Regions from separate parts of the Micromonospora psammae genome, predicted to be linked through region 1. Evidence: riboswitches for the same ligand, from Rfam matches in the RefSeq annotation. Region 1 holds a riboswitch; each other region holds the start of a gene.
The links. A riboswitch is a leader RNA that binds a small molecule or an ion and turns the genes downstream of it on or off. The one in region 1 is predicted to bind cyclic di-AMP.
Positions count from the first base shown of each region.

Region 2: it holds a riboswitch for cyclic di-AMP, as region 1 does, so the genes downstream of both, V6U79_RS23230 (coiled-coil domain-containing protein) here and V6U79_RS15005 (C39 family peptidase) in region 1, are expected to answer to the same signal.
Region 3: it holds a riboswitch for cyclic di-AMP, as region 1 does, so the genes downstream of both, V6U79_RS06325 (coiled-coil domain-containing protein) here and V6U79_RS15005 (C39 family peptidase) in region 1, are expected to answer to the same signal.
Region 4: it holds a riboswitch for cyclic di-AMP, as region 1 does, so the genes downstream of both, V6U79_RS12085 (transglycosylase family protein) here and V6U79_RS15005 (C39 family peptidase) in region 1, are expected to answer to the same signal.

Region 1 covers NZ_JBAKHM010000010.1:174,934-182,085, forward strand. The annotation lists gene V6U79_RS14990 (CDP-glycerol glycerophosphotransferase family protein) at 1-969, shown strand, start outside; gene V6U79_RS14995 (peptidoglycan-binding protein) at 1,242-2,177, shown strand; gene V6U79_RS15000 (alpha/beta fold hydrolase) at 2,238-2,990, opposite strand; gene V6U79_RS15005 (C39 family peptidase) at 3,094-3,930, opposite strand; cyclic di-AMP (ydaO/yuaA leader) riboswitch at 3,938-4,080, opposite strand; gene V6U79_RS15010 (hypothetical protein) at 4,390-5,145, opposite strand; gene V6U79_RS15015 (hypothetical protein) at 5,295-5,732, opposite strand; gene V6U79_RS15020 (acyltransferase family protein) at 5,875-7,053, opposite strand.
Region 2 covers NZ_JBAKHM010000022.1:58,160-65,311, forward strand. The annotation lists gene V6U79_RS23215 (alpha/beta fold hydrolase) at 1-136, shown strand, start outside; gene V6U79_RS23220 (HelD family protein) at 270-2,384, shown strand; gene V6U79_RS23225 (cation diffusion facilitator family transporter) at 2,471-3,388, shown strand; cyclic di-AMP (ydaO/yuaA leader) riboswitch at 3,545-3,675, shown strand; gene V6U79_RS23230 (coiled-coil domain-containing protein) at 3,680-4,735, shown strand; gene V6U79_RS23235 (SRPBCC family protein) at 4,848-5,297, opposite strand; gene V6U79_RS23240 (STAS domain-containing protein) at 5,448-5,810, opposite strand; gene V6U79_RS23245 (hypothetical protein) at 6,151-6,294, shown strand; gene V6U79_RS23250 (hypothetical protein) at 6,425-6,829, shown strand; gene V6U79_RS23255 (hypothetical protein) at 6,924-7,152, opposite strand, start outside.
Region 3 covers NZ_JBAKHM010000003.1:32,150-39,301, forward strand. The annotation lists gene V6U79_RS06290 (heavy metal translocating P-type ATPase) at 1-239, opposite strand, end outside; gene V6U79_RS06295 (DUF8832 domain-containing protein) at 254-1,243, opposite strand; gene V6U79_RS06300 (heavy-metal-associated domain-containing protein) at 1,276-1,485, opposite strand; gene V6U79_RS06305 (metal-sensitive transcriptional regulator) at 1,580-1,879, shown strand; gene V6U79_RS06310 (DUF305 domain-containing protein) at 1,974-2,609, opposite strand; gene V6U79_RS06315 (hypothetical protein) at 2,681-3,199, opposite strand; gene V6U79_RS06320 (YibE/F family protein) at 3,590-4,939, shown strand; cyclic di-AMP (ydaO/yuaA leader) riboswitch at 5,106-5,236, shown strand; gene V6U79_RS06325 (coiled-coil domain-containing protein) at 5,241-6,260, shown strand; gene V6U79_RS06330 (carbonic anhydrase) at 6,325-6,990, opposite strand.
Region 4 covers NZ_JBAKHM010000006.1:198,800-205,951, forward strand. The annotation lists gene htpG (molecular chaperone HtpG) at 1-457, shown strand, start outside; gene V6U79_RS12080 (ATP-binding protein) at 482-3,382, opposite strand; cyclic di-AMP (ydaO/yuaA leader) riboswitch at 3,747-3,905, shown strand; gene V6U79_RS12085 (transglycosylase family protein) at 3,904-4,563, shown strand; gene V6U79_RS12090 (universal stress protein) at 4,709-5,344, opposite strand; gene nhaA (Na+/H+ antiporter NhaA) at 5,482-6,810, shown strand; gene V6U79_RS12100 (cation:proton antiporter) at 6,954-7,152, shown strand, end outside.

The sequences.
Region 1 (7,152 bases):
TACTGCCCGACGCTCAAGGCCATGGACGAGGCGCTGGTACCGAGCCTGCGGGTGGCGTTCTACGTCAACCACGGCGCGAAGAACAGCCACTGCATCCGGTTCAACCAGCTCACCCACGTGCAGCTGCACCACGGCGACAGCGACAAGGCGCCCAGCGCCAACCCGGTCTCGGCGATCTTCGACCGGATCTTCGTGGCCGGGCCCGCCGCGATCGAGCGGTACGCCCGGGCCGGCGTGGAGATCCCGGCGGAGAAGTTCGTGGTGGTCGGCCGCCCCCAGGTCGAGTCGATTGAGGTGCGTACCGCACCGGCCCGTGGCCTGGCGAACCCGACGGTGCTGTACACCCCGACCTGGACCGGGCACCACGCCGACGCCAACTACTGCTCGTTGCCGGTGGCCGAGACGCTGCTGCGTCGGCTGCTGGAGCGGGGCGCCACGGTCATCCTGCGGGCGCACCCGTACACCTCGCAGAATCCGACCTCGGCCCGGCAGCTGGCGCGGCTGACCGACCTGCTGGCGGCGGAGAAGGCGCGGACCGGGCGGCCGCACCTGTGGGGCGCGGCGGCGAGCCGTGAGCTGAGCCTGACCGAGTGCGTCAACCGTTCCGACGCGCTGGTCTCCGACGTCTCCGGGGTCATCTCCGACTACCTGTACTCGGGCAAGCCGTACGCGGTGACCGACATGGGTGTCGACGGCGACGACTTCGTGGCCCGGTTCCCCCTCGCCGGCTCCGGTTACGTGCTGCGGCGGGACATGGCCGACGTGGACGAGGTGCTGGACCGGCTGCTGGTCACCGATCCGCTGGCCTCGGCCCGGTGGGAGACCCGCCGCCGCTACCTGGGCGACTTCCCGGCCGACGCGTACGCAGAGGGCTTCCTCGACGCCGCGCGGCGGGAGCTGGACCGGGGCTGGAGCCCGCCCGCGCCGCGCACCTCGGAGGCCGTCGCACCCGCCGACGCCCCCGCCTGACCGACACCGCTCCCCGCCCCGCACCGGCCTCGGCAGGTGCGGGGCGGAGCTGTCTCCCGGGTCGGTGACGGGGCACGGGAACAGGCCGCGCGACGGTCGGCGCGGCGAAACTTCTTTACAAGTTCTCACCATTGTAAATATTTATCTTCATGAGCATACTGGCTGCCGGACGCGTGATTGACCGGCGGCGGCACCGCCACCGGCGCCCGCGCGCCGGCGACGCGGCGCGCCCCGACGCCGCTCGCCTCCCCTCCGTCCCCCGGGAGTGCGCCATGCATCCAACAGTCCGCCGGGCCGTCAGCTGGCTCGGCGCGGCGTCCCTCGCCGTCCTCGCCGCGCTCGCCGCACCGGTCGCGGCCCACGCCGCCACCCCCAACTGGCCGACGCTGGGCACCGGCACCAGCGGCGCCAACGTCGCCACCGCCCAGTTCCTGCTCCGCCACCACGGCCGGACCCTCACCGTCGACGGCTGGTACAGCTCCGGCACGGCGACGGCGGTCAGCTCCTTCCAGTCCGCCAACGGCCTCACCGCCGACGGCGTGGTCGGCCCGCTGACCTGGGCGAAGCTGGTGGTCACCCTGGACGCCGGCGCGAACAGCAACGCCGTGCGCGCCCTGCAGACCTCGCTCAACAAGTACGGTTACGGTCTCACCGTCGACGGCGTCTGGGGCGGCTCCACCACCACCGCGGTGACCGACTTCAAGTCCAGCCGTGGGCTCACCGGCGGCAGCACGGTCGGCGCGACCACCTGGCAGTGGCTGGTCGGCGGCGGCGGGGGTGGCGGCAACTACGCCCCGGTCATCGACCGCTCGGTGCTGCCCCGCAGCGAGTACGACGACCCGCACCACGACTACCCCGCCATCGACCTGCCCACGGTCACCGGCGTCACCACGTACGCGATCACCGCCGGCACGGTCGGCCACGCCGGGGGCGGGTGCGGCAACGGCATCGGCATCACCGCCGACGACGGCGCGTACTACCTGTTCTGCCACCTGTCGTCGCGCTCGGTCGCCGCCGGCGCCCGGGTCACCGCCGGCCAGGTGATCGGCTACACCGGCGCCACCGGCAACGTCACCGGCCCGCACCTGCACATCGAGATCCGGGTCAACGGCGCCAACCGCTGCCCGCAGCGGCTGCTGCTGGCGATCTACGACGGCGCCACCGTGCCGGCCCCGGCGTCGCTGCCCGCCACCGGCTGCGCCTACTGACCGTCCGGTCCACCCCGCGGCGGCGGACGGCCGGGCCGGAGCCCGATCGTCCGCCGCCGCTCACAGGTACGGGTCGAGCAGCCCCAGCACCGCCGCCGGGTCCTCCACGTGCGCGTTGTGACCGAGGCCGGGCAGCGTCACCACCGGCACCCCGTACGCGGCGAGCTGGGTCTCGCTGACCATCGGGTCGTGCTCGCCCCGGGCCAGCACCACGGGCACGTCGGTCGCCGCCAGCAGGGCCGCCAGGTCCGGGGCGCCGACAGCGAACGCGGCCGGGTCCATGGCGAGTCGCCAGCGGCCGTCCTCGACGCGCAGGCCGGCGTCGACGACCGGGTGGTCCGGGGCGAACAGTCCGGTGAGGCCGGCGACCTTCAGGTACCGCCGTGCCGCCTCGTCCCGGCCGGCGAACCAGGTCACCGGGCGCTGCGCCAGCTCGCGCGCCTTCACCAGTTCGGCCGGCGACCAGACCGCCTTGATGCCGAGGCCGACCACGGCGTCGACCGGCAGCCCGGCGTCGCGGGCGGCGAGCGCCAGGGCGACCACCCCGCCGAGGGAGTGCCCGAGGATCACCAACCGCTCGCCGGGGCGGGAGCCGTCCGCGGCCGGCCCGAGCTCTTCGGCGACCCGGCCGGCGAGCCCGGCGAAGGAGTAGCCGGACAGCGGCGGGGAGAAGCCGTGCCCGGCCAGGTCCGGTGCCAGCCAGCGCCCCGGCCAGCGGCGCTCGAGCAGCGGCGCCCCGGGCAGCCAGACGTCGCCGGTGGCGCCCATCCCGTGCAGCAGCAGGAGGTGCCGGGTACCCGTGTGGTCGGTCATGGGGCGCAGTCTCCCACCGTCGGCGCCGGCACCGCGAGACCCACGGACGGCGACGGGCGCCGGCCCCCGAGGGGAGCCGGCGCCCGTTCGCGTACGAGGTGGATCAGGCGGAGTAGCCGCGGGTGGCGATCCAGTTCGCCAGCTCGATCGTGCTCATCCAGTACTGCGGCAGGCTCGGGTCCGCCGAGTCGGCGATCTGGACGGCCCGGCCGTCGTTCTTGTAGCCGACCACGGCGATGTAGTGGCCGCCCGGGAAGGAGTGCCAACCCCCGGCGCTGTCGGTGGCGCTGCCGGCCACGTTGACCACCACGCCGCGCTTGTCGGTGATCGCGTCGACCACGTCGGCCTGGAGCCGGTCGATCTGCGCCCGGCTCGGGGTGCTGTCGAACAGCCGGGTCCGGTACGGGTCGCCCTTGACCATCCGGTTGAGCACCCGGGTGGTGTCCCGGACCGAGTTGGTGCCCACCTCGGTGGTGCCGAGCGGGCCGGCCAGCTCGTCCTGGGTGGTCTCCACGCCGGCCGCGCTGAGCGCGTTGCGCACCGCCGCCGGACCGCAGTTGTAGTAGGTGGTCTGGGCCTGGTAGTCGTACGAGAGGATCTTGGTCGACGGCGGCTTCGGTGCCGCCCTGCGGGTCAGGTCCGGGTCCGGCCTGCCCCAGGTGCGCTCGCCGGAGTTGTGGTCGGTCCTGGGGGCGGCGAGGCGGGCCTGGCCGCGGGTGGCGACCTCGTTCAGGCGCGGTGCCGCCTCGGCCACGGCGGCCGAGCTCTGCTGCGGCGCCGGAACGTGCCGTTCGTTGCCGGTCAGGGCGGCGGTCCCCGTGGCGAACACGAGGGCCGCGGCCGAACCGACGACGACCTGGTACGGCCGCTCGGTGACCAGTCGGCGCAGCTGCCGCTTCAGGTGGTGCGGGAACAACCGGGAAGTGGGATCGTGCTGCACGAAGTGGAGCTCCTTCCGACACCGCCGACCGGGTTAGCTGACGGATTCGGGCGGGAAGAACGCCCTACCACGGGCCGTGGCCCGCGGATTCACCCCACAAACAATTGGGTCCCCGGTTCGTGGTCACCCACGATTGAGCGGGTCGGCGCGGCGTCGCCTTCTGCGATCGAAAACCGCACCGGACGGGGGCGACACTACTGGCGGGGCGCCGGCCTCGCCAAGCGCTCTCACCTGCCTAAACATGACCGGGCCCACAAATTTCCCGTGCATTGAGGCACTGACGTCACTCAATGGGACGTGGGGCTTTGGCCGTATCTTTCGGGCAACAACCGGACAGCTCGGCGCCAATCTCCGGGCATACTCGCGACCGGTGTCACCACCCGTGACCCGATGACCGATTCCCGACGGAAGTGACGCAGCTCACCCGGACTTGATAACGATTTCGTCCCGTTCCGGCCGTCAACCCACCCTTGCCGGACGCCAGCGGGCCGCAGGCGCGGTCCGGGCCGCCACGGCAACCGCCCGGGGCGCGGGGACCCGGCCCGGCCGCAGCCGCTGCGCCGCCGCGTACGCCTCGGCCGCCAGCGACCGGGCCGCCTCGGCGGCCAGCTCGGCGTCCCGCCACGCCGTCCGCTCCCGCTCGGCGGCCGAGGTGTACGCGTCCCGCCGGCCGTCCCGTACCGCGCGGGCGAGCAGCACCTCCTGCTCTACCGGGTGCCGGCGGGGATCCCAGCCGTCCCGGTGGGCGAAGACGTCCCGCAGCCGCTCCACCGGCAACTCGCCCCGCCAGTGCGCCGCCACCGCGGCCTGGTGCAGCCAGCGCTCCCGGCCGGCGTACTCGGCGGGCGTACGGGGGGTGCGCGGGGCGGGCAGCGCCGCGGCGCCGGCGAAGCGGCGGGCCGCCGTCTCCGCCTCGTCGTACGCCGTCCAGGCCCGGTCGACCTCTTCGTGGGCGGCCTCCCACGCCGCCCGCCGGCGCTGCGCGGTACGGGCCGCCCGGGCGGCGGCGACCGCCACCTCCTCGGCGTACCGGCGCAGGTCGGCCAGCTCGACGGCCGGGGACGGCTCGGCGGGCGTCGCCTCGCCGACGGGGCGGTCCCGCTCGGGGCGGGCCACCAGGACGGTGAGCACGGTGAGGGCGAGCACCAGCAGGGCGGACCAGATGGCGGCGGCGGTGGGGACCTCGGTCAGGAACTCGTGGAGCACGGTGTTCATGAGCGGCACCTCCCGGGAGCGGGATGCGGAAGAGGGATCCGGCACGGGCCGGACGGCGCGCGCGGCACGGGCGGCGGCGGGCCTTCGTCAGGCGGGTGCGGCGGTGAGGTTCGACGAGACGGTGGTCGCGGGACACCCCCGCGCGGCGGTCAGCCGGCCGGCGGCGCGCGGGGCCCGGTGACGGTCGGGGCGAGCCCCGTGAACGTCGCCGCCGCGGCGACGAGCGCGCCGGCGGGGCGGGCGGAGCCGTCCGCGACAGCCGGCATGGCCGGCCGGCCAACCGGGTCGTGCGCGCCGGCGGCGTACCCGGTGAGGTCTCCGGCGACGGTGTCGGCGCGGCCGGTCGGCGCGGCGCCGGCGGCGCGTCGGCCGGCGACCGCCGCCGAGGCGGCGGGATCGGTGACGGCGGGAACGAACTGCGACGGCGCGGCGGTCACCGGCAGCGGCGCGGTGCTCGGCAGCTCCACCGCGCCGCTCGGCGCGGAACCGCCGAGCGAGAGGGCGACCGCCACGGCGACGCCGGTCACCAGGCGGGAACTCCAGCGCGCCACCCACCACAGGGGACTGGTGAGCGCGACCGGGAGCACAGGGCCACGCTACCGCCGACGTGGGCGGGCCGCAGCGTGGCCGGGCGTGTCGCCGCGCCCGGCCCGTCCACCGTGGTCCGATCCGCCGCGCCGCCCGGAGCGGTCCCCCACCCGGCGGCCGAGGCGGGCCGGTACGGCCGGTTCAGCGGGCGGTGGTCCCGACCGGCGGCCGCGCGTCGTCGTGGGCGTCGGCCGGCCGCCCGGGTGCCACCGGGGGCGTCGACGGGCGGCCCGCGCCGGCACGGGGGCGGCGAGGGCTGAGGCGGCGCATCATCGGCGTCTCCACCCAGCGGTGCAGCAGGGCGGCCAGCGCCAGGTTCACCGCCAGGAAGCCGACCACGACCAGCGGTCCCCACCAGCCGGGCAGCCCGACCCCGAGCCGCCCGGCCAGCCGGAGCACCGTCACCATCACCAGCACGTGCACCAGGTAGAAGGCGAACGAGACCTCGCCGAGCCAGACCAGCGTGCGGTGCCGCCACGGCGACGGGCGGCCGTGCACGTCCGCGCCGGCCGCGGCGGTGATGACCAGGATGTACGCCGCCGACAGGATCGCCGCCCAGAGCTCGGCGCGGATCCACTGCGCGGCGACCACCCAGGTCACCACGAAGATCAGGCTGGCCAGGGGCAGCCCCGGCCCGCGCCACCGGCCACGCCGCATCAGCTCGGCGGCGGCCACGCCCAGCCAGAACTCGGTGGAGCGGACCACCGGGAAGATCTGGTTGAACCACCAGGTGCTCGCCTCGGGCACCAGCGACTGGCCGGGCCAGAGGGCCACGATGAGCAGCGGCACCGCGACCACCACGGCCCACAGGACGCCGGCGCGGGCCCGCCGGATCGCGGGCAGCACCAGCGGCAGGCAGAGGTAGAAGAACAACTCGCAGGAGAGCGACCAGCTCACCGAGTTGATGCTGTAGAAGTAGCCGGGCGTGGGGTCCCACGCCTGGACCAGCAGGAGGCTCTCCAGCGCCGCGCGCGGCACCACCGGGTCGGCGAACCACCACATCACCAGCAGCGCCGCGGCCCACGTCAGCACGTGGTTCGGGTAGATCTTCGCCAGCCGCCGCCGCCAGAAGTCCCGACGGCGGTCGGTGTCCCGGGCCGACCAGACCAGCACGAATCCACTGAGGATGAAGAAGAACTGCACCCCGGACAGGCCCAGCGTGAAGGTCCAGTCCAGGACGGCCTTGACGTCCGGTTCGCCGACGATCCCCATGGTGCCGGCGTGATAGCCGAACACCAGCATCGCGGCGACCCAGCGCAGGCCGGTCAGCGACGGCAGCCGGCGCGCCCGCGCGGCGGTGGCCTCCGGTGCGCTCGTCATGCCGGGCACCCGACCGTCGCCACGCTGACCCGCACGTACCTCTCCTCCCGGCCGGAACGCCGGTGCCCTCCGGCAGCGGCACCGGTCGGTCCCGCCGCC
Region 2 (7,152 bases), on a different contig from region 1:
GGCGACCGAGCTGACCGTCTGCCCCGGCGCCGGGCACATGCTGATGATGGAACGGCCGGACGAGGTGACCGGCGCGCTCGCCGGGGTGCTGCGCCGGGTCCTGGCCGACGTCCCGGAGGCCGCACCCGCCGCCTGAGCGGCGCCGGGCGGGGTGTCCGACGTCGCGGGACGCGGCATGGCCCCGACATGGGGCGGGACCGTGCCCGTACCCTCATTCCGCCCGACGCGCGCCCGCGTCCGGGCGACCCCGTCCCACAGGAGCCCGTACGGTGACCGACCAGACCACCCTGGAGCAGGAGATCGCCGCCGAGCAGCGGCATCTCGACCGGGTGTACGCCCGCCTCGCCGAACTGCGTCGCTCGGCCGCCCGCGCGGAGCGGGACGGCTACCGCCAGGCCCGGGTCGGCAACTTCGGCGCGCTGGTCGAACGGGACGCCATGGTCTTCCACGCCGCCCGGCGCCGGCACGTCCTGGACGCCGAGCACGAGGGGCTGGTCTTCGGCCGGCTCGACCTGCGCGACCGGCAGGTGCTGCACGTCGGGCGGCTCGGGGTGCGCGGCGAGGACGCCGAGACCCTGGTGGTCGACTGGCGCGCCCCGGCGGCCGCCGCGTTCTACCAGGCCACCCCGGCCGAGCCGCTGGGCGTGGTCCGCCGGCGCACGATCAGCTCCTCGGCCGAGAAGGTGACCCGGATCGAGGACGACCTGCTGGACCCGGGGGCGGCGCCGCCGGACATGGCGGTGGTGGGCGACGGCGGGCTGCTGGCCACCCTGTCCCGGGCCACCGGCCGGGGCATGCGGGACATCGTGGCGACCATCCAGCGGGAGCAGGACGAGGCGATCCGCTCCCCCGGCTCGGGGGTCACGATCGTCTCCGGCGGCCCGGGCACCGGCAAGACCGCGGTCGCCCTGCACCGGGCGGCGTACCTGCTCTACTCCGACCGCAGCCGGTACGCCGGCGGCGGCATCCTGGTGGTCGGCCCGTCCTCGGTCTTCGTGGAGTACATCGCGTCGGTGCTCCCGTCGCTCGGAGAGGAGACCGCCACCCTGCACTCCCTGGGTTCGCTCTTCCCGGGCATGTCGACGACCCGGACCGATCCGCCGGAGGTGGCGGCGGTGAAGGGCTCGCTGCGGATGCGCCGGGTGCTGGAGCGGGCGGTCCGCGACGCCGTGCCGGACGGGCCCGACGAGCTGCGCCTGCTCTACCGGGGGCAGCTGCTGCGGTTGGAGCGGCGGGAGCTGGACGGCATCCGGGACCGGGCGCTGTCCCGGGGCGGCCGCCGCAACGAGGTGCGCCGGGTCGGCTTCGACGGGGTGTTCGGGGCGCTCTGGGCCCAGGCCCGGCGGCTGAACATCGGCCGGCTGCCCGAGCAGCGCGCCTTCGAGGACGAGATCGTCGACCGGCCGGAGTTCCGGGAGTTCCTGAAGGCGTGGTGGCCGCGGCTGCACCCGCGGCACGTGCTGGACTGGCTGGCCCGGCCGGAGCGGCTGCGCCGGTACGCCGGCGGCATCCTCTCCCGGGCGGAGATCGCGCTGCTGGACGGGGCGTACCGGACGCTGGGCACCGAGGGGCTGACGGTGGCCGACATCGCCCTGCTGGACGAGCTGGACGCGCTGCTGGGCAAGCCGATGAAGCCGGCGAGGCAGAAGCGGGACCCGTTCCAGCTGGCCGGCGGGGTACGCGAGCTGAGCACCTTCGCCGACCGGCAGCGCGCGGCCCGGGCCGCGGCGCGGGAGCGCCCGGAGGACTACCGGGACTTCGCGCACGTGGTGGTCGACGAGGCGCAGGACGTGTCGCCGATGCAGTGGCGCATGATCGGCCGGCGGGGGCGGCTGGCGTCGTGGACGGTGGTGGGCGACCCGGCGCAGACGGCGTGGACGGGTGACCCGCAGGAGTTGGACCGGGCCCGGGACCAGGCGCTGGGGCGGCGTCGGCGGCACCGGTTCAGCCTCACCACCAACTACCGCAACTCGGCGGAGATCTTCGCGGTGGCGGCGGCGGAGATCCGCCGGCTGCACCCGGATCTGGAGCTGCCGACCGCGGTCCGCTCGACCGGCGTGGAGCCGGTGGAGCGGACGGTGCCGGCGGCCGAGCTGCCGGCGGCGACCGTCGAGGCGGTGGACACGCTGCTCGCGGAGGTGGAGGGCACGGTCGGGGTGATCACGCCGGTGCCGCGTCGGGACGAGGTGGCCGGCTGGCTGGGCGACCGCGGCTCCCGGCTCCAGGTGGTGACCAGCCTCCAGGCCAAGGGCATGGAGTACGACGGCGTCGTGCTGGTCCGTCCGGGCGAGATCCGGGCCGATCCGGGTTCGGGGGTACGGACGCTCTACGTGGCGCTCTCCCGGGCCACCCAGCGGCTCACCACGATCGACGTCGCCGGCTGACCGGCGGCGGTTCGGGGCTTACTTGCACACATAGCGATGTGAGCATAGATTGGTCCGAGGCCCTGGCGGCGACGGAAGGTGTGGGCGTGGGCGCAGGTCATGACCACCACCACGGGTCGGTCGCGAACGCCGCGCACCGCCACCGGGGCCGACTCTGGGCGGCCTTCGCGCTGCTCGCCGCCCTCATGGTGGTCGAGGCGGTCGCCGCGTTCGGCACCGGTTCGCTGGCCCTGCTCTCCGACGCCGGGCACATGTTCACCGACGTGCTCGGCATCGGCATGGCCCTGGCGGCGATCACCGCGACCCGGCGGGCCGACCGCGACCCGCAACGCACCTTCGGGCTCTACCGGCTGGAGGTGCTCGCCGCGCTGGCCAACGCGGTGCTGCTCAGCGGCGTCGCGATCTACGTGCTGGTCGAGGCGGTCCGCCGGTTCGGCGACCCGCACGAGGTGCTCACCGGCCCGATGCTGGCGGTCGCGGTGCTCGGCCTGCTGGCCAACGTGGCTGCGTTCGCCCTGCTGCGCGCGGGGGCGCAGGAGAGCATCAACCTGCGCGGGGCGTACCTGGAGGTGATCGGCGACCTGCTCGGCTCACTCGGCGTGATCGGGGCCGCGCTGCTGATCGGCGGCACCGGCTGGTGGTGGGTGGACCCGGCGGTGGCGGTGGCGATCGGCCTGTTCATCCTCCCCCGCACCTGGCGGCTCGGGCGGGCGGCGGTCCGCATCCTCGTGCAGGCCGCCCCGGAACACCTCCAGGTGACCGCCGTGCACGACCGGCTGGCCGCCGTCCCCGGCGTGGCCGAGGTGCACGACCTGCACGTCTGGACCCTGACCTCCGGCATGGACGTCGCCTCCGCGCACCTCACCATGACCCCCGGCGCCGAGGTGGGCACCGTGCTCGCCGCCGCCCGCAGCGCCCTGCATGAGGACTTCCGGATCGACCACGCCACCCTCCAGATCGAGCCCGGCGCCGCGCCCGGCGCGTGCGGCCCATCGCACTGGTAGTGCGTCCGCGCCCAAAAAATTGGGCGTTGAATGCCGGATTAGGCCACCTTTAACAGCAATCTCAGCAGTACCGTGAGTCACGAAGCGGGCGGGTGTCACACCCGTACCGGTAGGCTCGGCCCCGGCCTCCGCCCGGCGGCGCCCCAACGGTGCCGGCGGTGGCCGTCGCCTAATCGCCCGCAGGGGCGAGCCGGGGAACCATGTTCCTGGGGTGTATCCGCGTCAGCGGTAGGGATCTTCCGTCCCGAACCCGTCAGCTAACCCGGTCGGCGGCTGACGGAAGGGATGTGCATGCACGTACGAAAGACCACCGCGCGGCTCGTGGCCGCGGTCGTCGCGACGCTCGCGCTCGGCGTGTCGTCCGCGCCGATCGCCTCGCCGGCCACCGCCGCACCGACCACCCGGCTCGCCGCCCCCGACGACGAGGGCGGCACCCCCGCGCTCCGCGCCCAGCTCGAGACGGCCAGCAAGGGCTGGCTCGACGCCAAGGCGGCGCTGGAGCGCTCGACCAAGCGCCAGCAGGAGCTCAACACCCAGCTCAAGACCGTCGAGTCGGAGTTGACCGTGCGCAGCGGCAAGGTCGGCGAGATCGCCGGCGTGGCGTACCGCACGGGCCGGCTCGGGCCGATGTCCGCGCTGCTCAACAGCTCCAGCCCGGAGGGCTTCCTGGACCGGGCCGCGGCGCTGGAGACGGTCGCCACCAACGAGGACCGGGAACTGCGCGACCTGCTGCGCACCCGCGACGAGGCCAACCGCACCCGCGCCGAGCTGAACAAGGAGATCGTCGAGCAGCGCAAGCAGATCACGGTGATGGCCAAGCGCAAGCAGCAGGCCGAACGGGCCCTCGCCGTGGCCGCCGCCGACAAGCCCGCCGCCACCAGCGGCGGCGGCTCCGCCCGGGGCACCTCCACGTCGAACGCCAAGGCGGCGCCGCGCAACCCGGACGGCTCCTGGCCGTCCGAGTCGTGCAGCGTCAACGACCCCACCCCCGCCAACGGCTGCATCACCCCGCGCACGCACAACGCGCTCAAGCAGGCTCAGGCCGCCGGCTACACCCGGTACGTCTCCTGCTACCGCCCCAGCGGCTCCGGCGAGCACCCGAAGGGCCGGGCGTGCGACTTCGCCGCCCAGAAGAACGGCTTCGGCGGGGACGCCACCGGCGGCGACCGGACGTACGGCAACAACCTGGCGGCGTACTTCATCCGCAACGCCGACCGCCTCGGCGTCCTGTACGTGATCTGGTACCGCCAGATCTGGCTACCCAGCAGCGGCTGGAAGTCCTACAGCGGCGCGAACGGCGACCCCTCCAGCGACCACACCAACCACGTACACCTCTCCATGTACTGACCCCTGCCCCCGGTGTGGATCATGCGGTTGTGGTGCGGTGCGCAAGCCCCGTAGCGGGGCGGGGACGCCCACCACACCTGCATGATCCACCCGCGGGGGTGGTGGGGTCAGGTCAGGGGGTGTCGGGGGTCAGGGCGGGGCCCAGGCGGGTGGCCAGGGCCAGGTGGGCGGCGCGGGCCTGGCGGAAGGCGTAGCCGAAGAGGGGGGCCGGGGCGGCCAGGGTGATCTCCACGTCGATCCGGAGCACGCCGGACTCCTCCCGCAGCCGGGTGTGGTTGCGGACCGTCGTGCCGGGCTGCTGCCGGGCGACCGTGACGATCTCGTCCTCGGTGACCACCAGGACGTCCGCCTGGTAGGTGACCGGGAAACGCAGCGGGCCCAACTCCAACCGGTCGGTGATGGCGTAGCTGGCCCGGGCGCCGGGGCGGGCCGGCAGCCGGCGCACCCGGACGATCAACGGATGCAGCTCCCCCTGGCGGGCGGGGTCACTCAGCAGCGCCACCGCGTCCGCGCGCGAGCAGCGTGCCTGCACCGTGTAGCTGAACGTCTCCCGCCGGACCACCGCGCCTCCCCACCCTCGTCGGTCGCCCGATCGTCCCAGTACCGGGGAGGACTGGCAACGGGGACCCGCCGCGGGGCCGGGACACCACCCGCACGGTGTACGTCGCGGTGGTGAGGCGAGGCCGACCCACGGCAGTGGAGGCGGCGCCGGTCAGGCGCCGGGAAGGACCTCCGGGGTCGCGTGGCCGGCGAAGTAGGGCTCGGGGGCGCCGAAGAGGCCGAGCAGCCCGGTGACCCAGAGCTGGCGGTGCACGAAGCGGCTCGGCTCGGTGACCACCAGCTTGACGCCGCTGACCTCGGCGGTCTGGAACCCGGCCACCATGGCGCTGATGCCGACCGAGTCGATGAAGGTGACGAGCCGCATGTTCAGCTCGATCCGGGACGGCAGCCCCTTGGCGAGCACCTCGGCGATGGCCTCCCGCACTTCGTACGCGGTGTCGACGTCGACCTCACCCCGCGGGGCGATCTCGATGACACCACCCGGCATGACCGACTTCACGATCGACAGGCTCACGCGAGCACCTCCACTCGCCCGTCCACGGGCGCCTCATCAGTACGCGGGCCGCGACCGAGAGTATTCCCCCAACGGCCTCGGTCGCCACCCCTCGGGATGAGCAATTCGCGGATCCGGACCGACCGGGCCACCCTGTTCGGCATCGTTCCTGGTTCCGTCCGCTCCGGTGAGCGACCGATCCGGGCCGCTCCAACCGTCCCAGGGTACCGGGCGCCGTCCACCCGGTTCCCGATCCGGTCGCTGCGGGCGAGCCCCCTGCCGCCCGGCGCGGGCCCGGCCCGGGTTGCCCCGGCCGCCTAGCCTCGGCGGGAGAAGCGTCACCACGACGAAGGGACGTTCGATGATCAAGAAACTGCTCGGCCTGGCCGGTGTCGGCGCGCTGCTCGCCCTCGTGCTGGCCTGCGGCTTCGGCGGCGGGGGCGGGGACGACGACGATGACGACGACGATTTCGCCCGCGCGACCGCGGTGGTCGTGGTCCGCTGAGGGCACGGCGTGAGTTTGCGGCGCGGCCCGGCTGGGCACTGGCGAGTGTGAGCGGACCATGACGCGCGCCGCAGATGACGTCGAAGTCCGAAGTGGCCGCAGGCTTCGGCACCCCGAGGAGGTAACCACGATGTTCGGCAGCAACCTGCTGGAGCGCCGCAGCAAGCCGGAGCGGATCGCGGACCAGGCATGGCAGCACCTCGTGTCGGCGGTCGGCTCGGCCGGCGACAGCGTCCGGGACGCCGCGAAGTCGGTCCGGGGCGGCGGCCCCGGCCTCGGCGACGCCGGCGACCTGGTCGGCTCGGCGGCCGACGAGGCCCGGCGCCGGGCGACGCTGGCCTTCGACGCGCTGGCCGGACGCCGACCCGCCCTGCCCTGGACCCTGCTGATCAGCGCCGCGCTGGTCGGCGCCGCGATCGGCTGGGCCGCCGGCACCGCCGCGCGGGCCGCCGGCAGCCGTGACAGCCGGGCCGTCGACGACATCGAGTTCGTCGACGTGGACCGGCCGAACTCGCCGGTCGGCCTGGACGGCTGACGCTTCACCGCACGGACACGCCCCGGCCGACGGACCAGTCGGCCGGGGCGTGTCGTGTTCCCGGGCCGGCACCCCCGACCCCCGCTCCTGAGACTCAGTCGAGGTGGAAGACGATCCCGTCGCCGACCACCGTGCGCCGGATCCCCAACCCGTCCACCGGCCGGTCCCCCGCCCCGCGCCAGCGGGTGTCCGCGGCGTACCCGGGCAGCAGCACCACCGTGCGCACCCCCGCCGCGCGCAGGTACCCGACCGAGCCGACGTCCGGGAAGGTGGCGCTGGCCGCCCTGATCCGCTCCTGCGACTCGGGAGTGAACGAGGCGAGA
Region 3 (7,152 bases), on a different contig from region 1:
GGCGGCAGGACGGCGGTGTAGCCGGTCTTCTCCACGGTGGCGATCAGGTCGTCCGGGCTGACCTCGTCGGCGTACCGGACGGTGGCCTTCTCCGTGGCGTAGTTGACGGTGGCCTGCACGCCCTCCATCCGGTTGAGCTTCTTCTCGATCCGGGCGGCGCAGGACGCGCAGGTCATGCCGCCGATCGCGAGTTCGATCCGGTTCGGGGCGACCGGCAGGGACTCCGTGGTCGATGTCATCGCGGCACCTCCTGTCAGTTGTGCCCGTGACCGGGCGCGCCGTGTCCGGCGTCGCCGGTCGGGGTGGGGGCGGCCGGGGCGACCGTCGGGGCCGCCGGAGCCGCCCCGGTGGTCGGCCCGGGGGTGCCGGCGAAGACGGTGAACTCCGCCGTGTGCACCGCCCCGCCGTGCCGGAAGTCCAGGTAGAGCCGGTAGGCGCCGGCCGAGGGCACCTCGGCGGCGAAGGTCACCGCCGGCCCGGCCGAGGTCCGCCCGTCGCCGGGCGTGCCCTCCGGGTGCACGTGCAGGTACGCCAGGTCGCCCTGGCGCAGCGCCACCAGGTGCCCGTACGCCCCGAGGTAGGGCTGGAGGTCGGTGACCGGCTTCCCGTCCCGGCTGACGGTCAGGGTCAGCCGGCTGGTGCGTCCCGGCTCGGGCGTGCCGGTGAGGGTGACCGTGTAGCCGTCGACCGTGGTGCTGGTGGCCGGCGCCGGCAGCGGCCGGGGGTCGAGCCGGCCGGGGACGGCCACGTCGACGCCGAGGGTGAGCGGCTGACCCCCGGTGGGGGTGAAGTCGGCGAAGGCGCGCCAGAGGCCGGGCCCGCCCAGCGGCGACTCGACCCGCCAGGTGCCGTCGGCGTCCAGCTCGGGGTGGACGTGGCGGAAGCCGGAGAGGTCGCGCCGGGCGACGATCAGGTGCATCCGCTTGTCGTGTGCCACGTCGTAGCGGGTCACCGGCGCGCCGTCGGGGCCGCTGATCCGGAAGGCGAACTGCCCGGCGGGCGCGTCCACCGGTTGCATCGTGTAGCCGCGGTCGGAGACGAGCAGCCCGCCGGGCAGGTGGGTGGCCGCGTCGGCTGCGCCGCCGTGCCCGTCGTCGGTGGCGCCGTGGTCGGTACCGGTGGAGTCGTGGCGGCTCTCGGCGGCGGGGGTGACGGGGTCGGTCAGGTGGCCGACCCCGTACGCCGCGCCGAACACCGCCGCGAGGCCGAGGGCGAAACCGCTCAGCTTCGTCGCCGTGTTCATGGTGCTACCTCGATTTCCGGGTGGGTGACCCGTCACGCCTCGACGAGGTCGTAGCCGGCCTCGTCGACCGCGGCGCGCACGGATCCGGTGTCCAACGGGCCTTCGCTGGTGACGGTGACCCGGCCGGTGGCCAGGTCCACCTGGACGTCGCGGACGCCCTCGATCGCGCTCACCTCGGTGCTGACCGAGTTGACGCAGTGCCCGCAGGTCATGCCCTGCACCTGGTACGTGGTGGTGACCATGGCAGTTCTCCTCTCCCGTCCATCCTATACCCCCCTGGGGTAGGTCGCCCTGGGACCGTAGCATACCCCCCAGGGGTACGCTATCCTTGCCGTCATGACCACACCGGGCACCCCGATCCGGGGCTACACCGCCAGCAAGGACCAACTGCTCGCGCGGCTGCGCCGCGTCGAGGGCCAGGTCCGCGGCGTGGAGAAGATGGTCGACGACGACCGGTACTGCATCGACGTGCTCACCCAGATCTCGGCCATCCAGGCCGCCCTGGACAAGGTCGCCCTCGGCCTGCTCGACGGCCACGCCCGGCACTGCATGCACGAGGGCGCGGCCGAGGGTCGCGCCGACGAGGTGGCCGACGAGATGATGGCCGCCGTCGGCCGCCTGATGAAGCGCGGCTGACCCGTCCGCAGCCGGCGGCCGGGCCGGCCTCCGCGCCGCTGGGCCGAGCGGGGGTGCCCGGCACACCGGACACCCCCTGCGGACCCCGGGCCGCTCAGAGCCGCCCGAGGATCTTCCTCATGGTGTCGATCTCGCTCCGCTGAGCGGTGACGATCTGCTGCGCCATGGCCTTGGCGTCGGCGTTGGCGCCGCCGGCGATCTCCTGCTTCGCCATGGTGATCGCGCCCTCGTGATGGGCGATCATCATGGTCAGGAACTGCCGGTCGAACTCCCTGCCGGAGGCCGCCGCGAGCTTCGCCATGTCGGCGTCGGACATCATGCCCGGCATGCCGTGGTCCATCCCGGGCAGGTGCCCGCCGGACGGGCCGCCCGACGGGACGGGCCGACCCCAGGCGGTGAGCCAGCCGGTCATGGTGGCGATCTCCGGGGCCTGGGCGGCCTTGATCTGCGTCGCCAGCTTCCGGACCTCGGCGTCGCCGGCCCGGCTCTCCGCCAGCTCGGACATCCGTACCGCCTGCTGGTGGTGCGGGATCATCATCTGGGCGAACATCACGTCCGCGTCGCCGAAGGAGGCGGACGCGCCCGGGCTGGCGGAGGCCGGGGCGCCCGTGCCCGGCATGTCGTGGCCGGAGCCGGCCGAGTGGCCGCCGCCGCAGGCGGCCAGGGCGAGAGCGGCGGTGAGGGTGGCGCCGGCCAGGGCGGCACGGCGCGCGATGGTACGAGTGGACACGGTCAGACCTTTCGGTGTGCGGTGGACGGGCAGCGGACCGGCAGGCGCGGCGGAAACCGCGCCGGGCCGACCTATCTGCGCAGCACCGACACCGTGGCGAGGCGGAGCCCGAGCGCGCGCCGGGGCGGTCCCCGTGACCCGGACGACGGCCGGACCGGTCGACCGGATGCGGTCGCGGGCCGGGTCCCCCGCTGCCGGCGCAGCGCCAGCAGCACGGCCGTCCCGAGCGCGCCGAGCACCGCCAGGCAGACGCTCCAGAGCGGCGTTCCCCCGTCCGGAGGCGTGACGGGCAGCACGGCGGCGTGGTCGCGGGTCGCGACGGCCGGCTCCGCGGCTGCGGCTCCGTGTCCACCCGGCCGGTCCGGGGCGGCGGCTCCGTGTCCACCCGGGCGGCTCGGGGCGGCCCGGGCGGGCTCGTCGTGGTGGAGGGGGCCGGACGGCGTACCGGCGACGCCGGAGCCGATCGGATGACCGGGGCCGACGTGCGCGCCGTGGCCGATCGTGTGCATGGCGGCCAGGCCGAGCAGGGTGCAGGTGAGCAGCAGGAGCCGGGGCCACCACCCGGTCGGAACCGCGCTCGCCGTCCGCACGCCACCACGCTAACCCGGCCGGTCCGCGCCAGCCCCGTACGCCACGGATGCCGCCACACTTCGTGACGGTCGGCTCGCCCTGCGGTCTCGGAGCCGGGCGCGGACGGCGAGCCGGGCGGGCGGACCTGGTCTCTCGCTACCATTCTCCGGCGATGACCGTCCGCACCGAGCCGACACCGCCCCGCGCACCGCGTCGGGGCCGGGCGCGGTGGGCGGGAGCGTGGTCGTCCCTCCCGGCGCCGCGACGCCGCCGGGGCGCCTGCTCGCCGTGGGTGACGGCGGCGCTCGCCCGGGGTGACCCCGGGGGCAGTCTTCCGGTCGGCGTGTCCCGCCGGTGAACCCGCCGGCCCGCTGACCCGTACCCCACTCTGGATCGTTGGGAGAACAGCAATGGGCGCCGACCACACCCGTCCCGCTCCGTCCACTCCACCGGGAGTGCGACGGCTCCTCGTCGTGACGGTGGTCCCGCTCTTCGTCGTGACCGTGCTCGCCGCGCTGGTGCTCTGGCCCCGGGACGGCCGGGAGGCGAACAGCGGGGGTGACGTGCCGCGTTACCACGGCACGGTGACCCGGGTGCTGACCGAGCCCTGCCCACCGACGCCGGAACTGCCGGAGGGCACACCGGGGGCGGCCGACGGCCCGTGCGGCACGGTGACCGTCCGGGTGGAGCAGGGCCCGGACACCGGCCGGGAGGTCCAGACGCCGGTGCCGTCCGGCCCGGGCGCCCCGACGGTGGCGGTGGACGACGAGATCGTGCTGGTGAAGCTCACCGACCCGGCGGACCCGACGTCCAGCAGCTACAACATCGCCGAGCACCAGCGCGGCAAGCCGCTCGTCTGGCTGGTCGCCCTCTTCGCGGCGGCGATCGTGGCCTTCGGACGCTGGCGGGGCCTGGCGGCGCTGGCCGGGCTGGGCGCGAGCTTCGCCATCCTGCTCACCTTCGTGGTGCCCGGCATCTCGGCGGGCGGCTCACCGCTGCTGATCGCGATCACCGGCGCCGCCCTGATCATGTTCGTGGTGCTGTACCTGACCCACGGGATCACCGCGCAGACGTCGGTGGCGGTGCTCGGCACCCTGGGCAGCCTGGTGCTGACCGGTCTCCTCGGCAGCCTGGCCACCGCCGCCACCCACCTGACGGGCTTCGGCAGCGAGGAGGCCACCACGCTGTCGCTGTACCAACGCGACGTCGACCTGCACGGCCTGCTGCTCGCCGGGATCATCATCGGCTCGCTCGGCGTGCTGGACGACGTCACCGTCACCCAGGCGGCCACCGTCACCGAACTCGCCCACGCCAACCCGAGCCTGTCCCGGTTGCAGCTCTACCGGGCCGCTACCCGGGTCGGCCGGGCGCACATCGCCTCCACGGTCAACACCATCGTGCTGGCGTACGCGGGCGCCTCGCTGCCGCTGCTGCTCCTGCTGACCGCCGACAGCCGGGCGGTCGGCGAGATCCTCACCAGCGAGTTCCTGGCCCAGGAGATCGTCCGGAGCGCGGTGGCGACCCTCGGCCTGGTGGCCGCCGTACCCCTGACCACCGGGCTGGCCGCGCTGGTCACCACCGCCGGACGCGGCCCGGCCGGCGACGCCCCGCCGGCCGACCGCCCGACGCCCACGCCCCGGCCCCCGGCCGACCGGGACGCGGCACTGGAGGCGCTCAGCGCGCCACGCCACGGCCCACCGTCCACCCCGACCCCCGCGGGGTGGCCCGAACCGGAAAGGAACACGGACACCGCATGGTGACACTCCTCAGCGCAACCGCCGCCGGTGCGGCGGTTGTCGACCGCGTCACTGGTCACGCATCGTTATTGCGAAATAACGCTTTTAGTCGGGTTCTGGACGTAGATCCCCGGTACTCCTCTCGGGTAACCTCGCTGCCGGTCACCGCCGAAGGCGCGCAGCGGCGCCTGCGGTGCCGCCGCCCAATCGCCGCACGGCGAGCCGGGGAACCAGGTACATGGGGTGAATCCGCGCGAGCGGTAGGGACCACTTCCGTCCCGAACCCGTCAGCTAACCCGGTCGGCGGTCGACGGAAGGGAACACTGTGACGGCACCCCTGCGCCGCTGGTTGACACCGGCGGTGGCCGTGCTCACCGCTCTGGCCATCCTCGCCGGGCCGACCCCGGCGATCGCCGCCCCCTCGACGCCCACCCCCTCCGGGCACGAGGAGGACGAAGAGCCCGAACTGCTCACCGACGTCATCGAGCTGCGCAACCGCCAGTACGCCAAGGCGAAGTCGCAGCTGGAGAAGTCCAAGAAGCGCCAGCGGGAATTCGCGCTGGAGATCCGCCGCGCCGAGGAGGATCTGGAGGCGCTGCGGCCCCAGGTCAGCCAGATCGCCGCACAGTCCTACCGCACCGGGCGGATCGGCGCGGCCGCGATCCTGCTGGACAGCAAGGCGCCGGACACGTTCCTCAAGCGGGCCTCCGCGCTGGACGAGCTGAACATGGTCAACGCGCAGAAGCTGAGCGAGGTCACCTCCGCCAAGACCCGCGCCGAGCGGGCCAAGCTGGAGCTCGACGGCGAGGTGCGCGAGCAGCAGAAGCTCACCAACGACATGGCCCGGGAGAGCCGGGAGGCGGAGAAGGCTCTCGCGCTGGTCGGCGGCAAGGGCTTCACCGGCGGCCTGGTGTCGGCCGAATCCCCGGTGGCCCGGATCGCGCCGGGCCGGACGGCGGACGGCGGCTGGCGCCCCGAGGGACGTACCGAGGACGACCCCACCACCTCCGGCCTGATCACCCCCCGCACGCTGCACGCGTACAAGGAGGTGCGGCGGGCCGGTTTCAAGCGCTTCGTCGGCTGCTACCGGCCGGGCGGGCCGTGGGAGCACCCGAAGGGCAAGGCCTGCGACTGGTCGTTGCAGAACAGCGGCTTCGCCCCCTGGTACAACAACGACACCCGCCGGTACGGCAACGACCTCACCGCGTTCCTGGTCCGCAACGCCGACCGGCTCGGCATCTACTACGTCATCTGGAACCGGCAGATCTGGTTCCCGGCGACCGGGTGGAAGTCGTACAGCGGCCCGTCGGACCACACCGACCACGTGCACATGTCGATGCTCTAGCGACACCGCGCAGCCCGAGGGCCGTCCCGCCGCGTGCGGGGCGGCCCTCGTCGTCCGGGCCGGATCAGCCGGCGACCACGGCCGGGCGCCCGCCCTGGGCCGGCGGCGAAACGACGGCGGCAGCGGCGGGGACCGCCGCCACCGTCCGGACCTCACCGGCGGCGAGCCGGTACGACATCCCGACCACCGCGCACCGCCCGGCGGCCACCTCGGCGGCGAGCGCGGCGGAGGAGCCGAGCATGGCCTCCACGGTCTGGGCGATGTGGATGTCGACGATGCCGTCGACGTCGTCCACGCCCTCCTCGGCCGCCCGGCGCAGGCTCGGCCCGACCGCGTCCACCACGGCCCGGAGGTGCCCGGTCGGCGGCGTGCCGGTCCGGGCGGCGTCCCGGGCGGCCTGCACGGCTCCACAGGAGTCGTGGCCCAGCACCACCACCAGCGGGGTGCCGAGGACGGTGACGCCGTACTCGACGCTGCCGAGCACCTCGGGGCCGACGGTGTGCCCGGCGGTGCGGACCACGAAGAGGTCGCCCAGCCCCCGGTCGAAGATGATCTCGGCGGCGAGGCGGGAGTCGGAGCAGCCGACGATCACCGCGAAGGGGTTCTGCCCGTCGGCGACGGCGGCCCGGTGGCCGGCGTCCTGGTTGGGGTGGCGCGGCGTGCCGGTGACGAACCGCCGGTTGCCCGCGTGCAGCTCGGCGAGCGCCTGGGTCGGAGTGGTCGGGGCCATTCCCTCACCTCGGTCCGTGGTCGGGTTGGTCAACCGGCCGGCGACGGAGGCGGCCTCGCCGCCCACCGTCACACGCACCCGAAGATACGTCAAGAATCACGTGATACAGATTTCATGCTTTGGCCCGGCCGCGCCGGGCCGGGCCGGCCACCCCCTGACCAG
Region 4 (7,152 bases), on a different contig from region 1:
CTCGATCGCCAAGGGCCAGGTGGACCTCGACGCCTCGGCGGAGGGCTCCGACGCCGGGCAGGAGCGGGAGCGGCAGGCCAAGGAGTACGCCGACCTGCTCGCCTTCCTCGGCGGCGCGCTCGCCGACACCGTCAAGGAGGTCCGCCTCTCCTCCCGGCTGACCACCTCGCCCGCCTGCGTCGTCGGCGACGCGCACGACATCACCCCGACGCTGGAGAAGATGTACCGGGCGATGGGCCAGCAGGTGCCGCCGGTCAAGCGGATCCTCGAACTCAACCCGACCCACCCGCTGGTCACCGGCCTGCGCGCCGCCCACGAGCGCGGCGACGACGAGCCGGCCCTCACCGAGACGGCGGAGCTGCTGTACGGCATGGCGCTGCTCGCCGAGGGCGGCGACCTGGCCGATCCGGCCCGCTTCGCCCGCGTGCTGGCCGAGCGGCTGGCCCGGACCCTCTAGGCCATCGGCCCGGCGGCCCGTCGGTCAGTCGACCGGCGGGCCGCCGACCGGGTCGGTCAACCGCCGCTCGATCACCACGGTGGTGCCCTCGTCGGTGGAGGACATCCGCACCTGCGCGTACGCGTCCATCAACATCGCGCCGCGTCCCCGGTCCATCGCCGGCCGCCGGTCGCGCCACGTCCCGAAGTCCCGCACGGAGATCCGGACGGTGTCGGCGTCGACCTCCAGCCGGACCCGCACCTCCGGGCGGCTCGGTCGCTGGGCGTGCTCCACCGCGTTGTTGACCGCCTCCGACGCGGCCACCAGCAGGTCCTGCACCACGTCCGGGTCGACCTCCGGGCGGTCGAGCACCACCCGCAGGTCGCGGCGCATGGCCTGCGCCGCGGTGGGACCCGACGGGTACGTCCAGTCGAGGTCGACGTCGGGCACGGCGGACGGACGGGTGGGCGGGGGCGGGGGACCGTCCTCCGGCGCGGCGCTCCTCGGCCGGACGGTGCCGTTCGTTGGCCGCGGTCCGGCGGCGACCGCGCACACGGCGGTGCTTCCCGGACCGGTCGGCGAGGCCGGCGGCGCGGACTCCACGGTCGGTGGGGCGGGCGGCGCGATCTCCACGCTCCGCGGGGCGGGCGGCGCGGACTCGCCGGTCGGCGGGACCGGTCCGGTGGCCGGCTCGTCGGGGTGGGTGCGCAGCCCGGCCCGGCGCAGGAGGACGCGGATCCGTGCCACCAGGTCCGCAGCGGTGAACGGTTTCACCACGTAGTCGTCGGCGCCCAGGTCCAACCCCTCGACGCTGGCCTCACCGCCGGCCCGGGCCGACAGCACCACCACCGGCAGTGCCCGGGTGGCCTCCTCGCGGCGCAACGCACGGACCAGCGCGAAGCCGTCCAGCCCGGGCATCATCACGTCGGTGAGCAGCAGGTCCGGCGGGTTCCGGCGGATCTCGTCGAGGGCCTGGCGACCGTCACCGACCGTTTGTACCCGCCAGCCCTGCGCGGCCAGCAGCCGGGCCAGGTAGCCGCGCATGTCGCTGTTGTCGTCGGCCACCAGGATCCGCGCCTCGTGCGGCTCGTCGCCCTCCGGGCCGGTGCCGGGCGGGACGGCTCCGCCCGCCGGGGCCGGCCCGTCCATGGTGGATCCGGCGAGCCAACTGAACGCCGCCTGGGCGGCGACCTGCGCGACCTCGCCGAGCCCGGCCGGTTCGGGCCCGGCCGGCGGGGCGGTGAGCGCCCTCCAGGGCAGGGCGACGGTGAAGGTCGTACCGACGCCGGTGGCGCTGGCCACCCGCACCTCGCCGCCCTGCAACCGGGTCAGCTCCCGGACCAGCGCCAACCCGATGCCGGTGCCCTCGTGGCTGCGGGAGCGGGCCCCGTGCACCCGGTGGAAGCGTTCGAAGAGCCGGGGCAGGTCGGCCTCGGAAATCCCGATACCGGTGTCGGAGACGGTGAGCCGGACCTCGCGCTCGTCGTGCTCCAACGCCACCCGGATCCGACCGACGAAGGTGTACTTCAGCGCGTTGGACAGCAGGTTCGTGACGATCTGCTCCCAGAGCGCCGGGTCCACCGCGACCGGGCGGGGCAGCGGCGGGCACTGCACCACCAGCCGCAGCCCGGCCCGCTCGACGGCCGCCCGGAAGACGCTGGCGAACTCCCCGGTGACGGCGGCCAGGTCGACCTCGCGGGGGACGGCCCGCGCCTGCCCCGCCTCCAGGGTGGAGAAGGTCAGCAGGCTGTTGACCAGGGTGAGCAGGCGGCCGGCGTTACGCCGGGCGAGGTCGATCCGCTCGCGCTGCGCGGGCGGCAGCGGCTCGTCGGTGTCGGCGAGGGCGTCGCCGAGCGGACCGAGCATCAGCGTCAGTGGGGTGCGGAACTCGTGGCTGACGTTGGTGAAGAAGGTGGTCTTGACCCGGTCGAGCTCGGCCAGCGCCTCGGCCCGCCGCCGCTCCTCCTCGTACGCCCGGGCGTTGCGCACCGCCACGGAGACCTGCTGGGCGAGCAGCTGGAAGAACGACCGGTAAGCCTCGTCGAGGCCGCGGCTGGGGCTCACCCCGACCAGCAGCACTCCGAGTGGCTGGTCCAGCTCGGCCGAGGGCAGCGGCAGGGCCAGCGCGACCCGGACCGGATCGTCGAACGCCCCGGCCGGCAGCGGCATCCGCGTGGCGACGTCGGTGACCTCGGTGGTCGTACCCGACGCGGCGGCCGGCAGCCCCCACCCGCCGGTGTCGCCGGCGGCCTCGACCACGGCGGGCAGCGTGGCGCCGACCACGGCCGCGCCGGCGTGCGCGACCCGCCGCAGCCGGCCGTCCTCGCGCAGGTAGATCGCCGCGAACGGGACGTCGAGCGGATGCCCGGCGATCGCCTCCACCAGACCGGCGCAGGTGGCCCCCGTGTCGACGGTCTGCCCGCCGCCGTGCACGGACAGGTCCCGCAGCAGGCGCAGCCGGCGCTCGCCGACCACCTGCTCGGTGACCTCGCTGCACACGGTGAGGATGCCGACGGTGCGGCCGTCGTCGTCACGCGCGGGCGCGTGCGAGACGCTGAAGTACGCCTCCTCGCGGTAGCCGGCCCGGTCGAGCAGCAGCCGCAGGGCGGGAACCCAGCTCGCCACGCCGGTCGCCATCGCCTCCTCGATGAGGGGCCGCAGCACGTCCCAGCCCTCGGCGAGGGTGACCCGGACGTCGTCGCCGAGCGCGGCGGGATGCTTGTCCCCGATCAGCGCCGAGTACGCGTCGTTGTAGAGCTGGGTGAAGCGGTCACCCCAGAGCAGCAGCATCGGATACCGGGACGACAGCACCATCCGCACCGCCGCTCGCAGGCTCTGCGACCAGCCCTCGACGGCCCCCAGGGGCGTGCCGGACCAGTCGATGCGAGCCATCAACCGCCCGGTGTCACCACCGGCGGCGAACAGGTCCCCCGTAGGCGCGCTCACCTGTGACCGAACCCCATTCGGCCCTCCAGTTCCCGGGCCGGTCGACCCTGCCGGCGTTCCTACCCATCCTGACACCCGCTCTCACCTCGGTCGGTTCGGGGACCCGTGACGTCGCTCATCCCCGCCGGACTCCTGCGCAGTGGCGCGGCGCGGGCGGCCGCCGTCACTGTCCGGGAGCCCGGCCGCCGCCCGACGGGACACCCGGCTCCGCGGGGCATTGTCGACACGCTCGCACGGTCCGCAACTCGGCGTGGAAGGCCCTCGCCTGACCGGGTGAAGAACTTCACAAGAAGTGGGCAATCGGCCGAAACTCTCCCTAACGTCGTTCTGGTCCGCGATCGCGGACACCACGGTCGGTAACGCCTAATCCATGCCGCCGATCGCGAGACCCTGTCACCAGGCATGGAGCGGGGGACCCACTAGTTCCTCGGTGCACGTCACCTCGGGGTGAAGCCGCCAGCGGCGGCCGGGCTCCTCGGCCCGAACCCGACAGCTCACCTCGTCGGCGTGGAGGAATCCACATGGCAACTGAAAACACCGCCCGTCACCGACGGGCCAGCTCGCGCCGCACTGCCGTCGGCACGCTCGCCGTCGGCGCGGTCACCGGGGTCGCGGCCATCCTCGCCCCGGCCTCCCCGGCGAGCGCCGCCGGCGTCAACTGGGACGCGATCGCCCAGTGCGAGTCCAGCGGCAACTGGCACATCAACACCGGGAACGGCTACTACGGTGGCCTGCAGTTCTCGCAGAGCACCTGGGCCGGCTACGGCGGCAAGAAGTACGCCGCCCGCGCCGACCTGGCCAGCCGTGGCGAGCAGATCGCCATCGCCGAGAAGGTGCTCGACGGCCAGGGCATCGGCGCCTGGCCGACCTGCGGCAAGAAGGGCGGCTCGACCCGGAGCTACGCCACCTCGGAGAAGTCGCAGAAGTCGGAGCGGCGCGCCACGCGAGCCGCCACCAAGGAGCGCTCCTCGCGTGGGGAACAGCCCAGCAGCCGCAGCCAGCGGCGCAGCGCACCGGCCGGCACGGGCAAGGTCCACGTCGTCAAGCCGGGCGACACGCTGGCGAAGATCGCCGACGCCCGGGACCTGACCGGGGGCTGGCGCGCGCTGTACGAGCGCAACAGGGGGATCGTCGGCGCCGACCCGGGCCTGATCTTCCCGGGTCAGAAGCTCGCGCTCTGATCCCGTTCCGTCCGGCCCCGCAGGGGACCGGACGGGCAGGTGACACCCGAACACGTGAGCGCCCGGCCGCCGCCCAGCGGCCGGGCGCTCACGGGTCCGCCGGCCCGGCAACGCCTTGCCGCCGGGGCGCCCATCGCGCGTCCGTTCACCCTGCCCGAGGCGGAGACGACGCCGCCCGGTCCGGCAGACTGCCGAGCAGCACGGCGCGGGGAGAACGGTGTGCCAGGTCCTCGGCGACGCTGCCGAGTAGTCGCTCGCCGAGCCCCTGACCGCCCCGACCCACGACAAGCAGATCGACGTCGCGGGACTCGGCCACCGCCAGCAGCCCGTCCGCCGGATGACCGACGACCACCTCGATGCTCGGCGGCGGCAACTCCGCCGGCAGTCCGTCCGCCCACTCGTCGAGCATCCGGCGGGCCCGCCGTTCCTCGTCGGTCGCCTCGCCGTCGACCAGGTCCGGGCTGGTCACCGCGACGAGCACCAGCTCGCTGGCGGTGCCGCTCAGCGTGCGCACCACGGCGCGCAGGGCCCGGTCGGAGTCCGGGGAGCCGTCCACGCCGACGAGGACCCGCAACCCCGTCCCGGTCGGCGCCGGCGGCCGGGACCGCACCTCGACCCGCCGGGTGCCCGCCCGGCCACGCTCCACCGCGATGGGTACGAAGATCGGCCCGAGCAGCCCCCCGACCAGGTACCAGAGCAGGTTGCGGTGCCCGCCCCGGGTGACGAAGACGGCCGCGGTCAGCAGGCCGGTCGCCAGCCAGACCATCACTACGAGGAGCACCCACCACTGGCCCACGCGCGTGCATACCCGACCCGCCCCCGGGTAAAGCCGCCGCGGCGGCGGATAGGGTTGGCCCAGGTGTGCCGGGAAGTCTGGTCGGCGATGGATGACGCGACCCCTGCCGACGAGGAGTTTCCGTGACCGACGCCACCCGGCGCCGCACCAGCCTGTTCGCCCGACACTCGTGGGGCGAGACCAGCCGCATCTCCGCCATCCTCCGCAAGGAGACCGTGGGCGGCGCGCTGCTGCTCATCGGGGCGCTGTTGGCGTTGATCTGGTCGAATTCGCCCTGGGCGGAGGGCTACCGGTGGGTGCGCGACCTGACCGTCGGCCCGTCCGCGCTGCACCTCGACCTCAGCCTCGCCACCTGGGCGGCCGACGGCCTGCTCGCCATCTTCTTCTTCGTCGCCGGGCTCGAACTCAAGCGGGAATTCGTCGCCGGTGACCTGCGCGATCCGCGCCGCGCCGCCGTGCCGGTCGCCGCGGCCGTGGGCGGGGTGGTCGTACCCGCCGTGCTGTACTACCTGATCGCCGCCGGCGCGGGCCCCGGCGCCGGCAGGGGCTGGGCCATCCCGACCGCCACCGACATCGCATTCGCCCTCGCCGTGCTCGCCGTGGTCGGCCGGTGCCTCCCGTCGGCGCTGCGCACCTTCCTGCTCACCCTCGCCGTCGTCGACGACCTGATGGCGATCGTCATCATCGCCGTCTTCTACACCGTCGACCTCTCGGTGGCCCCGTTGCTGGGCGCGCTGGTGCCGCTGGTGGTCTTCGCCCTGCTGGTGCAGCGTCGGGTCCGCTCCTGGTGGCTGCTGCTGCCCCTGGCGGTGGTGACCTGGACGCTGGTGCACGAGTCCGGGGTGCACGCCACCGTGGCGGGGGTGCTGCTGGCCTTCACCGTCCCGGTGATCCGCAGCGCGGACGCCGGTGGCCCGGACGCGGGCCCCGGCCTGGCCGAGCACTTCGAGCACCTGTTCCGGCCGATCTCCGCCGGGATCGCCGTACCGATCTTCGCGTTCCTCTCCGCCGGCGTCACCGTGGGCGGTCTCTCCGGTCTGGTCACCTCGCTGAGCGACCGGGTCGCGATCGGCATCGTGGTCGGCCTGGTCGTCGGCAAGCCGATCGGCATCCTGGTGGCCACCTGGCTGGTGTCCCGGTTCACCCGGGCCGCCCCCGACGAGGGCCTCAACTGGCTCGACGTGCTGGGCCTGGCACTGCTCGGCGGCATCGGCTTCACGGTGTCGCTGCTGATCGGCGAGCTGGCCTTCGGCCTGGGCAGCGAACGTGACGACCACGTCAAGGTCGCCGTGCTCACCGGGTCGCTGCTGTCGGCGCTCCTGGCGACCGTCATCCTCCGCGCCCGTAGCCGCGTCTACCGCCGGGTCCACGAGGCCGAGCGGGTCGACCTCGACCAGGACGGCGTGCCGGACGTCTACGAATCCGAGGCCGACCGGTCCACCGGTCGGTGAGCACGGCGATGGCCGGACGGGCGACCCCCGTCCGGCCATCGCTACGGTCGGGGGTGCCCGGACCGTTATGATCACCGGGAACCGTGGAGCGCCGGGAAGTCCGGTCGGCACCGTGCTGATCCCTGCCCCTGGAGGCTGATCCCGTGCTGCTGCTCTCCTTCGCCGCCGTCCTGCTGGCCGCCGTGCTCGTGTCGGCCCTGGCGCATCGCACCATCCTCTCCACGGCGGCGCTGTTCCTGATCGCCGGTTTCGTGCTCGGCGAGGACACCACCGGGGTGCTGCACCTGCGGGCGGACTCCCCGATCGTGGCGCAGCTGGCGGAGCTGGCGCTGTTCGCGGTGC